4 regions of the Sphingobacterium sp. GW821-FHT03E03 genome follow, and region 1 is predicted to be linked to each of the others. Evidence: riboswitches for the same ligand, from Rfam matches in the RefSeq annotation. Region 1 holds a riboswitch; each other region holds the start of a gene.
What was found. A riboswitch is a leader RNA that binds a small molecule or an ion and turns the genes downstream of it on or off. The one in region 1 is predicted to bind S-adenosylmethionine.
Positions count from the first base shown of each region.

Region 2: another riboswitch for S-adenosylmethionine. It lies ahead of AC07UV_RS17130 (methylenetetrahydrofolate reductase); the one in region 1 lies ahead of AC07UV_RS10520 (5-oxoprolinase).
Region 3: another riboswitch for S-adenosylmethionine. It lies ahead of metE (5-methyltetrahydropteroyltriglutamate--homocysteine S-methyltransferase); the one in region 1 lies ahead of AC07UV_RS10520 (5-oxoprolinase).
Region 4: another riboswitch for S-adenosylmethionine. It lies ahead of AC07UV_RS06690 (O-acetylhomoserine aminocarboxypropyltransferase/cysteine synthase family protein); the one in region 1 lies ahead of AC07UV_RS10520 (5-oxoprolinase).

Region 1 covers NZ_JBWKUH010000007.1:21,003-24,176, reverse strand. The annotation lists gene AC07UV_RS10525 (DUF3050 domain-containing protein) at 308-1,072, opposite strand; SAM-I-IV-variant riboswitch at 1,283-1,376, shown strand; gene AC07UV_RS10520 (5-oxoprolinase) at 1,445-1,711, shown strand; gene AC07UV_RS10515 (glycoside hydrolase family 95 protein) at 1,872-3,174, opposite strand, start outside.
Region 2 covers NZ_JBWKUH010000016.1:47,917-51,090, reverse strand. The annotation lists gene AC07UV_RS17135 (DUF2723 domain-containing protein) at 1-456, opposite strand, end outside; gene AC07UV_RS17130 (methylenetetrahydrofolate reductase) at 757-1,713, opposite strand; SAM riboswitch class I at 1,785-1,887, opposite strand; gene AC07UV_RS17125 (hypothetical protein) at 1,990-2,841, opposite strand; gene rimM (ribosome maturation factor RimM) at 3,112-3,174, opposite strand, start outside.
Region 3 covers NZ_JBWKUH010000003.1:138,367-141,540, forward strand. The annotation lists gene AC07UV_RS05635 (ATP-binding protein) at 1-558, shown strand, start outside; gene AC07UV_RS05640 (response regulator transcription factor) at 613-1,302, shown strand; SAM riboswitch class I at 1,455-1,558, shown strand; gene metE (5-methyltetrahydropteroyltriglutamate--homocysteine S-methyltransferase) at 1,635-3,174, shown strand, end outside.
Region 4 covers NZ_JBWKUH010000004.1:51,899-55,072, forward strand. The annotation lists gene AC07UV_RS06685 (homoserine O-acetyltransferase family protein) at 1-572, opposite strand, end outside; gene AC07UV_RS06690 (O-acetylhomoserine aminocarboxypropyltransferase/cysteine synthase family protein) at 600-1,910, opposite strand; SAM riboswitch class I at 2,169-2,281, opposite strand; gene AC07UV_RS06695 (FUSC family protein) at 2,485-3,174, opposite strand, start outside.

The DNA of each region.
Region 1 (3,174 bases):
CCAAAACCAGGACCAAGCTGTCCTTGGTGTCAACCTCTTCTAGTGGCAATTCTCCGCATGCTAATTGGCTAAAAAACAGCACAACAGCACTAAGTTCGTATGCAGATAAAAGATCTAGCAGAAAATTCTTCGAAATAATTTAGTGGGGGAATTTTTGTTAGCACAGCCTCTTCTCCGGATAATACCATTTCTGGGGAAATGGAGGTTAAAAACTGTATGAAATCACTATGCAACAAATACATATTCACATTTATTACAGAATAAAAATGAACGCGGGACAGGAGCTCAATAAAAAATAGAAGATTCCTTATAGGGAATCTTCTATTGCGTTCCAGAGTTCAATGCGCTTTTGAAGCGCCTCTTTACTGACTATTTTCATTTCTTCCCACTTCTCATCATCCTCTTTGGCCAAATCGCTGATCATCTGCATTGCCAAAGGGCCATGCTCATCACCGTCCAAATCAATATGACGTTGGAAATAGTAGATAAAATTATCTAAGCTCGATTCAGGGAAGTTGGTTTTCAGCTCCTGCAAAATGGAGGTAAACATACCCGGGATAAGATCCTCACGACCAAATGTAAAGGCAGCAGCAATTTTATGTACCTCCCCTTCTTCGATCAATTCAAAAGTAAAATTCAGAAAATCCTTGATCCTTTTATCCAAGGTTGTCAATGCAATGGCATCAAAAATACTTTTGGATTTCTTGGCGCTCACGATAAACTTGTTAACCAGGTGCAGGTCTGCCCCCATTTCACTCATTGCGTCCAGATACATTTCAAAATGGCTCAAACGGCGACCATCGATATATTCGTCGGATTCTTCCGCTAATACAATTTCGTTAATCAGATAGCGTGTCGAAGGGTGCTCACTTGCAAACCAAGGTAAAGTTGTGCAGGTCAATTTAATCTGCAAAGCTTTTAATAAAGACATAAAATCCCATACAGCGTACGCATGCCCTTCAGTAAAAGAACGTAGATTCTTGATCGTTTTGATTTTAGGATACAAGGAGTGTTGCAATAATACCTCGCGTTCGGCAGCAATGTATTCGTTAATTTCCGCAATTCTATTCATGCCGCAAAAGTATTGTCTTATCTCTGTTTTTTAAAGTATTTTCGACGAGATTACAGTAACATGATAAATTATCGGTCAAGCTATCCACTTCATAACCAAACCACAGCCAAAAAACCAAACTCACTTTTGCCGGCCTTAGTCTTCTTATCCACGCCCAATTACCAAAAAAACAAAAATATTTTTAATATTAAAAAATAATCTACTATATTTGTAGAGTATTCAGAATTGCATGATGCAATACCAACCGAGTGTAGACACCGCGGTGGTAAATTAATACGGGTTTCGACCAAAATAAACGTTATACAACGGTTATTTTTCCCCAACAAGATCTGGATACAGTTTATGGTTTAATCCTTTAAATTTTTAAATTGTATGGCTACAACAACAAATCTTTACCAACACTTACTGGAAAAATTCAGCTACTATTCCACAGACGAACTAATACAGCTCAATAACGATACAATCTTGGGACAGGGTTGGGGCTCGGCCAAAGCGACCTTTCGGACAGCGCTGCTCAGTACTTTCTCCAAAAGAGGACTGGATCTATCCAACATCATTTCCAAGGAAGACGGTTTTACCTCAGTGAAGCATGTCCCTGTACGTTTGGAACACAATGTATTGATTCCATTGCAATCTTAAGACAGCAGTCATAGCACTTTCAGCGCAGAAGTACCGACTACCGTCTTGTCTTCTCTGTTTTTCATATTTACATGTAATTGTGTATAACACATGTGTATGCAATGAGATTTTTAAGACAAAAGGATCCCCGGCCTGCAAAAATTGCAGACTAGGGACCCTTTTATTTTTCTTTTGTATGATAGGCGACCCAGTTATGATCTATACATACCTGAAGTTGATGTGATTTGGGTGAATAAATCTGATAGTTCAGTATCTTACCATCTTTCCATTCCATGTCTATGGTATGATTTCCTTTGATGCGCATTCCCCTGACCTGACCTTCTTTTTTCCAGGCTTCAGGGGTCGCCGGTAGAAGATACACCGTATCCTGATGGGACTGCACCAGCATCTCGGCAATACCAGCTGCTCCACCAAAATTACCATCGATCTGAAATGGGGGGCCTGCTGTTAACAAATTGGCATAAACACCGCCCCCAGCACCATAATTAATATGTGTATCGACACGTGGTGTCATCAGCTGCCGAAATAATTTATAGGCCCGTTCGCCCTCATGCAATCTGGTCCAAAACAAGAGTTTATGGGAAATGGCCCAGCTCGGCCCATCATCTCCCCGTACATCTAGGCTTTTTTTAGCGGCTAGCTGCCAGTCTGGATGTTCATCATAACGGATCAAATAGCCTGGATACAAACCATACAAATGCGAGATATGCCGATGCTGCGGATCAACTTCTTCATAATCTTCGATCCATTCCATGATACGGCCATCTTTGGCTAGCTGCACTGCCGGTGCTAAGCGTTTCAATTGCGCTGAAACCTTCGTTAAAAAAGGATCCGATTGTTTGCCCAATAATCCCGCTGCATGAATGATATTTCCAAATAATTCACGTACGATCTGATTATCTATCGTTGGTCCCATCGTGACGTTTGCCTGGTGGCCATTAGGAAGCTTAAAGGAATTTTCGGGAGATACCGATGGCGAAGTCAACAGCCAACCTTTACCGGGGTATTCAGTCAAGGCGCTGGCGTAAAACTGTGCTGCCCCATAGAGAATCGGGTATATGCGTCGTAGATAATCTATATCTTCGGTATAGAGGTAATGTTCCCAAAGGTTATTGCAGAGCCAGCCCGAGCCCGCATTGGCAATTCCCCAGGAAGCAGACTCTCCGGGTTCGGTATAGCCCCATACATTGGTGATCACATGGGCTACCCAGCCCGGTGCATTATAGTATGCTTTCGCGGTCTTCGCCCCCGGGGCCATAAGGCCTTCCACAAGCCCCACCAAGGGTTCATTGAGCTCGCCCAAATTGGCCGCCCCGAGGTGCCAATGGTTCATTTGCACATTGATATCCAGGTGGTAGTCCCCATTCCAGGGTGTCTGAATCTGATTTGCCCATAGCCCTTGTAAATTCGGCGGCAGCAGACCTAAACGCGTACTGCTAATACTAAGGTAGCGACCATACTGA
Region 2 (3,174 bases), on a different contig from region 1:
ACAAAGTGAAGACATCGCATACACTTCGGATTCTACGGCCGAATACCAGAAGGTATCACTGAAACTAAAGGCCATAGCCCCCACTGCACCCGCTCCAAAGATCTGTAAATAGTAAGAAAAAGCAGATTGCTGTGGCTTCTTTACAATCTTCCGAGCAATCGCTGTGATTGTCCAAAATAAAAATGTCACCGTCAGACCGCTACAGACTGCCGAACCAATATTCATCCAGTAGGCGACCTGCCCTGTATTACCGAAAGCCAGATTGGAAAAAACATTCTGAATAAGTAAAAATAGCGGAGCGCCAGGTTGATGTGCCACCTCAAGTTTATACGCACAGGCGATAAATTCACCACAATCCCACCAGCTCACGGTCTTTTCGACAGTAACAATGTAGACAAAAGTAGCAATGAGGCCACAGGCCAAACCAAATCGTGAGTTTAATTTATTATACATCATAAGGACAATTGGTGTATATCTTATTTTTTTAGTGCTTTAAATTAAATAGTTATCTCGATTTAAAAATGTTAATTAACACTATTTAACACTACCGTCTAACTAAAAATATTTTTTGAAAGAGGCCACTTCTATAGTGAAAAGAGAAATGCTGATTTTGAAAGCAGGGGTAATGGCATACTTCATCCCATAAGCTACATAGGCCATGGAGTAAATGCGATTCATTTCACAAGTCCAAAACGGTATATCCGCTATAGGTTCAATAAAAAAGCGAGGGAAAATCCCTCGCTTCTCTTATATTTTTTAGGCTAACTTCTCGACAATCTTTTTCGTTGGCCCAGGATTACTCATGGTATAAAAGTGCAATACTGGCGCACCAAATTTAATCAGTTCCTGACATTGCTGCACAAGCCATTCTTCGCCTACTTGCCTTACATCAGCATTAGTTTTACATGCTGCAACTGCATCACTCAATTCCTCAGGAATATCCAGGTGGAAAATTCTTGGCAAAGTAACCAATTGTTTTTTGGTCGTCAATGGTTTTAGGCCTGGAATGATAGGCACATGGATTCCATTGTCACGGCATTTGGTCACGAATTCCTTATACTTCTCCACGTTAAAGAACATTTGAGTTACAATAAACTCAGCACCCATATCCACTTTTTGCTTCAGATATTTAAAATCAGTATTGAAATTAGGGGATTCAAAGTGTTTCTCAGGGTATCCTGCGACACCAATACAAAAATCGGTTTTTTCAGATGTGATAATATCTTCGTGGAGGTACTTCCCTTTATTCATATCCGTTACCTGTTCCAATAGATCCGTTGCAAAAGCGTGTCCGCCTTCACTTGGAATAAAATCAGCATCTCCTTTACGTGCATCACCTCGTAATACCAATACGTTATCGATACCCAAGAAATTTAAGTCGATCAGAGCATTTTCAGTTTCCTCTTTGGTAAAGCCACCACATATCAGATGGGGTACTGCGTCCACTTTATACTTATTCATGATCGCAGCGCATATCGCCACTGTTCCTGGTCGCTTGCGATAAGATACACGTTCCAACAGCCCACTTGCATGTTCCTTATAGATATAATCTTCCCGATGATAGGTTACATCAATAAAGGGAGGTTTAAATTCCATCAGTTCATCCATTGTTTTAAAAATACTTTGGATGCCCTGTCCCTTTGCAGGAGGTAATAGCTCAAAAGAAAACAATGTTTTTCCTTTAGCATTCTGGATATGGTCGATAATCTTCATTAAAAAACTGTTTTAAGTTTGGGTTGGCTTACATCGAAACGCACAAGTCGAGGATATGTCTATCTGCATGTAACTTATCTTTCCCACATGGAGCAGGGTAGAATTTAGCACCTTGAACAATACAGGTTGCTAAGGCTTCACTGGGTCTAGTCCCTCGGCCTTTCTCTATAAGCGTTGCTAATATCGTCTTAAAAAACCAAACAACAAAAATATTTTTTCGAAAAGCTATAAATTATAGCAACAAAGCTGTCGTTTTCCCAGATTTTACCATGCAAATTATTTCAAAGTTGAAAGAGAATTACGTAGATTCTTTAAATAGAATGTGATTAGCAACAGACCTGAGACACTATATTTCTCCTTCTCTCCGTACTTAAATCCATCCATTAAATATTTATAGGCAACCAATGCATTCTCCTCGTTGTAAAATAGCTCTTTCCATGAAACAGGAACGTCTTCCCATTGTTTCAGTACAATGCCATTTTGCGCATAAGTAATTGGAGATTCAATCCCATCTATCTTATAATCACTATGGACGCCAGAATTTGAGATGTGCTGAAAGTATGCAATAGAATAATCTAAAAAGTTTAATGCCCGGGCCTTTACCTCTTGATCATTTTCAGCACTTGTCGGAATATTACGCCAAAGATTGACTACACTATCAAATTTACTAGGCTGCTCGCGAATGGGTGTTTTGTCCAATTCAAAATTGAGAAACAACCGTTCCGTATTTGGCAAATGGGCTGAATTGAATTGGGAGAAATCACCTTTCAATTGTACGAAATTCTTTTTTACTTGAATTATATCCAAAGAGAGGGTTCCCTTTTTATCATCCACCAATTCAATTTTATCCCCTTCAAATCGATATTTGCCATAGATTAAGATATCACCTATCGCGAGGACAAATTGTCCTTTATCCTGAAGGGAGAGAAAGGAACGATGATGAAGTGGATGATCACAATATGTATCAGGTTCAATATTTAGTGGATCCTTAGCTTTGGCCTCTAGGTAGCCGTCATTGGTATAACCACAGATAACTTGATAATTTCCGATCGGAAATTCTTTTTTCTTCCCAAAGAAAGCGCAAGAGGATAAGAATATCGTTGAAATAATTAGCAGTAATAGTTTCAAGACAGATCGTTTATAATGGTCAATATATTGATTATTCAGTACCAATTTAAACAAAATCCATCAGAGTAAGAGATCCCTGACTGTCCCAAGACAAAAATTTTGTCAGATGAAGCAAAATACGATTTAAAACCTCAACTTAATGAATCGAAAAAGGTCTAAATTCCTTTACGAACTTAGACCTTTTTCGATTCAAATTTATAGGAATCAAGACGGACCCTCCAAAGTAAATTCCGATTTGTAATCAAGGATTAATTTACAAGACGTCCACTTTTATTCTTTATAAAGATCAACTAACCCTTCAGGCAATTCCACTTCAATAATCTCTTCTTCTCC
Region 3 (3,174 bases), on a different contig from region 1:
GCCAATATCATTTACGATGAGAATGTTCGCCTCGGAAATCATATTGAGCGGGTATTAGACTTAGCAAAACTGGAGAAAGAAACATTAAAACTTGATCGTGAAGATGTCCATATCAATGACCTTGTAGCCGCTGTCACAGACAGTATGCAGCTCCGGATGCAGAATATCGGCGGAAAATTCAGTATCGATCTCGCCGCGACAAAAGATATTGTTGTCGGAGATGAGCTGCATTTCTCCAATGTATTTTACAATCTAATGGACAATGCAATTAAGTACAGTAAAGGAGATCTACATGTAAATATCGGTTCTAAAAATATTGGCGATAACATTGTTATCACCATCGCAGACAACGGAATCGGCATGAGTAGGGATCACCTTCAAAAGATATTCGATCAATTTTATCGTATCCCCACCGGAAATGTCCACAACGTTAAAGGTTTTGGTCTGGGCTTAAGTTATGTTCAGGATATTTTGAGAAGACTCAATGGAAGAATCACCGTAAAAAGTGAGAAAGATAAGGGCACAACCTTTGAAGTAATTTTGCCCGTAAAAAAATAACACGTTCCTTTTTTGTATATTCAGGGAACATTAGTGAAAATTAATAGATTCATTATGCAAAAGATATTATTAGCAGAGGATGATCCCAATTTGGGGGATCTTTTAAAGGACTATCTCGAATTAAAGGGAAAATTTGACGTTACGCTCTGTATTGATGGAGACGAAGCCGTTTCCCAGTTCAAAAAAAATGATTATGATTTATGCATTTTCGATGTCATGATGCCTAAAAAAGACGGTTTTACCGTGGGCCGTGAGATCAGAAAAACAAATAGTACCGTACCGATTATCTTCGCCACTGCAAAAGGCATGATGGAGGACAAGACAGAAGCGTTTGAATTGGGTGGAGATGATTATATCACAAAACCTTTCCGTGTTGAGGAGTTACTTCTTCGGATTAATGCTTTATTGAAACGAAGTGTCAGAGATAAAGAGGATGAAGTAGTTGCAGATAAGTTTGAAATTGGAGATTACTTTTTCGACTATACAAGTCAGCAGATTTCTTACAAAGGTCAGATGCAAAAACTATCGACAAAAGAGGCTGAATTACTTCGCCTACTTTGTTTAAAAAAGAATGATGTTTTGACTAGGGAAGAAGCTTTATTAAAAATATGGCATGACGACAATTACTTCACAGGTAGAAGTATGGACGTATTCCTGAGCAAACTTCGTAAATACCTAAGAGAAGACAGCAAGGTTGAAATCGTCAATGTCCACGGAAAAGGTTACAAACTCCTGGTGAGTTAAAGGCATAGAGGGTGAGATACCAATGCGTGATTTCACCCTCCTTTCCAATGAAAAGAAAGAAATAAAACATTTCTATCCTTAGTAGAATATAAAAAATAGATGCACTTTTATAAAAAATTTGCATATCAAAAAGAAATGTTCTAACTTAGCATCGCTTATAGAGAAAGGCAGAGGGAATAGACCCGATGAAGCCTTAGCAACCTGTCCCTTGACAAGGTGCTAAATTCTACCCTACTTGATATGGGAATGATAAGCCGAAGTCACCAAATTCTAGTGTGTCCTTCTCTCTCTAGCAAGAAATATAGTTGAAAAGAAATATTAAAAACATTATTATGTTATTGACTAACAATTTAGGTTACCCTCGTGTGGGCGCGTTCCGCGAATTGAAAAAAGCCAATGAGGCCTATTGGGCTAAAAAATCTTCTGTTGAGGAATTATTGGACACAGCAAAAAAAATTCGTGAAGGCAATTGGAAAACACAAAAAGATGCTGGAATAGATTTGATCCCTTCCAACGACTTCTCTTTTTACGATCAAGTATTGGATTTAACCCTTACTGTTGGTGCAATTCCTGCTCGTTACCATTCTTTGTTGAATAAAGTAGACAACAACTACAGCTTAGACTTATATTTTGCAATGGCGCGCGGTTTCCAACAAAAGGGAATTGATGTGACTGCAATGGAAATGACCAAGTGGTTGGATACCAACTACCACTATATGGTTCCTGAATTCACAAAAGATCAAGAGTTCAAATTGACTTCTGAGAAATTCTTAAATGAATACAACGAAGCAAAATCATTGGGTATTGAGACAAAACCTGTTTTATTAGGCCCAATCACTTACCTTTTGATCGGTAAAGAAAAAGAAGCTGGTTTCGACCGTATCGACCTATTGGACAAATTAGTTCCTGTATATGAGCAAATCTTGTCTAAATTGGCGGAAGCTGGAGCACAATATGTTCAGATCGACGAGCCTTTCTTGGCTTTAGATTTAGATGCAAAAGTAAAAGCATTATACCAACCTACGTTTGAGAAATTGGCTGCTGCTGCCAAAAACATCAAATTGATCGCGACAACTTACTTCGAAGCTTTAAAAGACAACGAAGATATCGCGGTTAACTTACCTATCCATGCATTACACTTGGATTTAGTACGTGGAGAAAACCAATTGGATACAGTTTTAGCTAAAGTTCCAGCTTCATTGACATTATCATTAGGTATTGTTGAAGGCCGTAACATCTGGAAAAACGATTACGAAAAATCATTGGTTAAAATCAAACAAGCAGTTGATGCATTAGGCAAAGACCGCGTTTGGATTGCTCCTTCTTCCTCTTTATTGCACGTTCCTTTTGACTTAGATAATGAGCATAATGAGCAATCATTACCTGCTGAAGTTAAAAACTGGTTAGCATTCGCAAAACAAAAATTAGCAGAGGTAAAAGATCTAGCTATTTTAGCAGAAGGTGAAGTTGATGCAGAAACAACAAAACGTTTCGAAGCCAACAAAACTGCTGCAGAAAGCCGCCGTACTTCTCCGTTGATCCACAAACCGGAAGTTAAAACACGGACAAGCAACATTACTGATGATGATGCAAAACGTACATCAGTTTTTGCTGACCGTAAAGCGGCACAACAATCGAAATTCAACTTACCAGCATTCCCTACGACAACAATCGGTTCTTTCCCACAAACAAAAGATGTGCGTAAATGGAGAGCTGATCTGAAAAAGGGATCGATCACACAAGAAGAATACGATAAAGCGATTGCTGAAGAAACAGAAAATACAATCCGCCTTCAAGAGCAATTGGATATTGACGTATTGGTTCACGGTGAGTTCGAACGTAATGATATGGTTGAATACTTCGGTGAGCAAT
Region 4 (3,174 bases), on a different contig from region 1:
TCGGGATGGTTGGCATAGAAGGTCCGGTCTGCTGTAATTGCTAAACGTTGGCTTTCATTAAAAGCGATTCCCCAGGGGGAATGTACCGCATTGGTGCCGACAACAATGAGTTGATTGATTGCGATCCTGTTGGAAGCGGCCCATTCTAGGGCCTGTTGGCCACCTAGCGAGCCGCCAATTAGAACCTCAAGTTTATTGATATCCAAATGAGCTGCGAGCAATTGATGTGCATTGACCAGATCTTTTACCGTAAACTCCGGAAAGGATAGGTAATAAGGCTGACCTGTTGCCGGGTTGATGGATAGGGGATTGCTACTACCGTAGGCGGATCCTATTACATTGGCACATACGATGTAGTAATCATTCGGATTAAATAGATCGTTAGCACCAAATAGGCCCGGCCACCAGTCCAATACATTCGCATTTGCCGTCAGGGCATGACAGACCCAGATTACGTTGCTGCGATCAGCATTGAGTTCACCAAATACCTCGTAGCTAATCTGTAAATCGACAAGTTCCTTCCCGTTTTCAAATACAAAGGGCTCGGGATGTTGATAAATATGCCTGCTCATTACGTTTAAATTAATGGATGTACCTGATTATTTGATCTTATCGAATGCTTGTTGTAGATCGGCTTTGATATCATCAATATGTTCGATCCCTACAGAAAGGCGCAATAACCCCGGAAATACACCCGCATTTGCCTGATCTTCATCACTTAACTGTTGGTGTGTTGTTGCAGCAGGATGGATGATCAATGATTTTGTGTCGCCTACATTGGCCAAATGGCTGATGAGCTCTAGGCTGTCGATAAAAGCATTAGCTTTTTGAGCAGCATCACCCTTCAACTGGAAGGAAAGGACAGCACCATAACCGTTTTTAAGATATTTTTGCGCATTGGCAAAACTCGGTGAACTTTTTAATCCTGGATAATTTACCTTCTCTACCTGTGGATGGGCTTCAAGCCATTTGGCAACCTCTAAGGTGTTGTCCACATGGCGTTGGACGCGCAATGACAGTGTTTCAAGTCCTTGTAACAATAAGAATGAATTGAATGGAGAAAGTGCCGGACCAAAATCACGTAGACCTTCAACACGGGCGCGGATAGCAAATTGAATATTGCCAAAAGGCCCTTTTTCACCGAATACTTCAGAGAATACCAAGCCGTGATAGCCCTCGGATGGTTCGGAAAATTGTGGGTATTTTCCATTGCCCCAATTGTAATTCCCGCCATCAACGATGACACCACCGATACTTGTGCCATGACCGCCGATCCATTTTGTTGCAGATTCAACGACGACATGTGCACCATATTCCAATGGTTTGAACAGATAACCTCCGGCACCAAACGTATTATCAACAATTAAAGGTAAATCATATTTTTTAGCAACAGCAGCAATTTTTTCAAAGTCAGGAATGTTGAAACTAGGATTTCCGATGGTCTCCACATAGATAGCTTTTGTTTTATCGTCAATAAGAGCTTCAATTTTGTCTGCTTCGGCATCGGTCGCAAAACGAGCTTCGATACCCAAGCGTTTGAAAGCAACTTTAAACTGGTTAAATGTACCACCGTATAAATTAGAACCTGCCACAAAGTTATCTCCCTTTTCAAGAATATTGTTTAAGGCGATAAATTGTGCCGCTTGACCCGAAGCAACAGCTAAAGCCGCAACCCCACCTTCCAACGCTGCAATACGTTGTTCAAAAACATCCGTCGTAGGATTCATTATCCGTGTATAGATATTGCCAAATTGTTTCAGCGCAAATAGATTGGCTCCATGTTCAGCATTCTCAAATACAAATGAAGATGTTTGGTATATAGGTACCGCTCTGGATCCAGTGGTTGGATCTGCCACTTGGCCAGCGTGAACTTGTAGCGTTTCGAATTTTAGATTTTTGTTGGAAGACATAATATATCAGATTTTAAGGGTTCAAAAAAATGTTAACAAGGAAAAAAAGGAAGCATACACACCTGCTGAAAAGGTCTATTAATATCGTTATCCGGGAAAAAGGAGAATGATGCTTAACAAGTTGGGAGGTGCATATGCATGCGCATTCGCATAGACATGGCAATGCTATGTGTTGCTCCTTTACCTATTAGTTGGTTCGTCTGAAATGAACCTAAATTGTTGATGGTTTTGTGTAATGTAATAATCATTGTCTTATTTCATTTATATGCTCCAAAACGATATTGCTTTGGACAGGATTTGGCACCTTTTCAACCAAATTGAAGGTTGCCAGTGGGTCATAGAGCCAGTCTCTCGCCACTTCTTTATAAATCAAGACCTGCTGATTAAGGAAGGTGTTGATTAGAAATCTTCATCTGAAGACACTGCAAATATAAACTTCTTTTCTATTAATGCAAAAGAAAAACAATTTTTTAATTAAAACTATTTTGTAAATACATGTTCCCAATAACCTACAGAAATATAGGCTGAGTTGAAAATCACGTGGTTATTTACTTTTTAAGGACGGAATTTCACCTTATTTTTTACTAGGTGAGATATGTTCCGCTATTTGATCCAAATCTGTCAATAACGATTTTAACTCATCTATTCTGACATAGATGTCTTTGTGCAGGACTTCCGGATTCTTTTTACTGATGGAAATGGAAAGTCCGACTAGATGCGAATTGACGCGATAGGAGAGTGCTTGAAAATGGTGGATATGGGACCAATCTATCCATTTGTGCTCAGGTTCTTTCTTCATTTGGTTGATGGAGTCTGAAAATAGTGCCATCGCTGTTTGCGCCTTTTTACGTGCTAACCGGATGTCAAAGGAGCTCTGTAGATTGTCTGATAGCCGTTGGTTGATAATCTGGAAGTAATGTTGGTTGTAGCTTGCAACCTCCTTTGCTAAATGGACCAAGCTTGAGCTTTGGCGTACTGGAATCAAGAAGTATCCTGCGATGGTCAGAAATGCACCTATCAATGTAAAAGCCATACGACTGCCCAAAATAAGATCGATATTGCCTTCAAATAGGTTTAGCGCAATGACAACGCCCAATGTAATAAAAATAACACTGACCATATAATTGGATCGGTTGAATAGAAAGAAGCCAAAAAGACCGATTGCCGATAGGCTCAGTAATAAGGGGAGACTTTGGAAGAATGCTAGACAGAAGATGCCGATCAAAATACCTGAAAATGTACCTACAATCCGTTCGATGTTGCG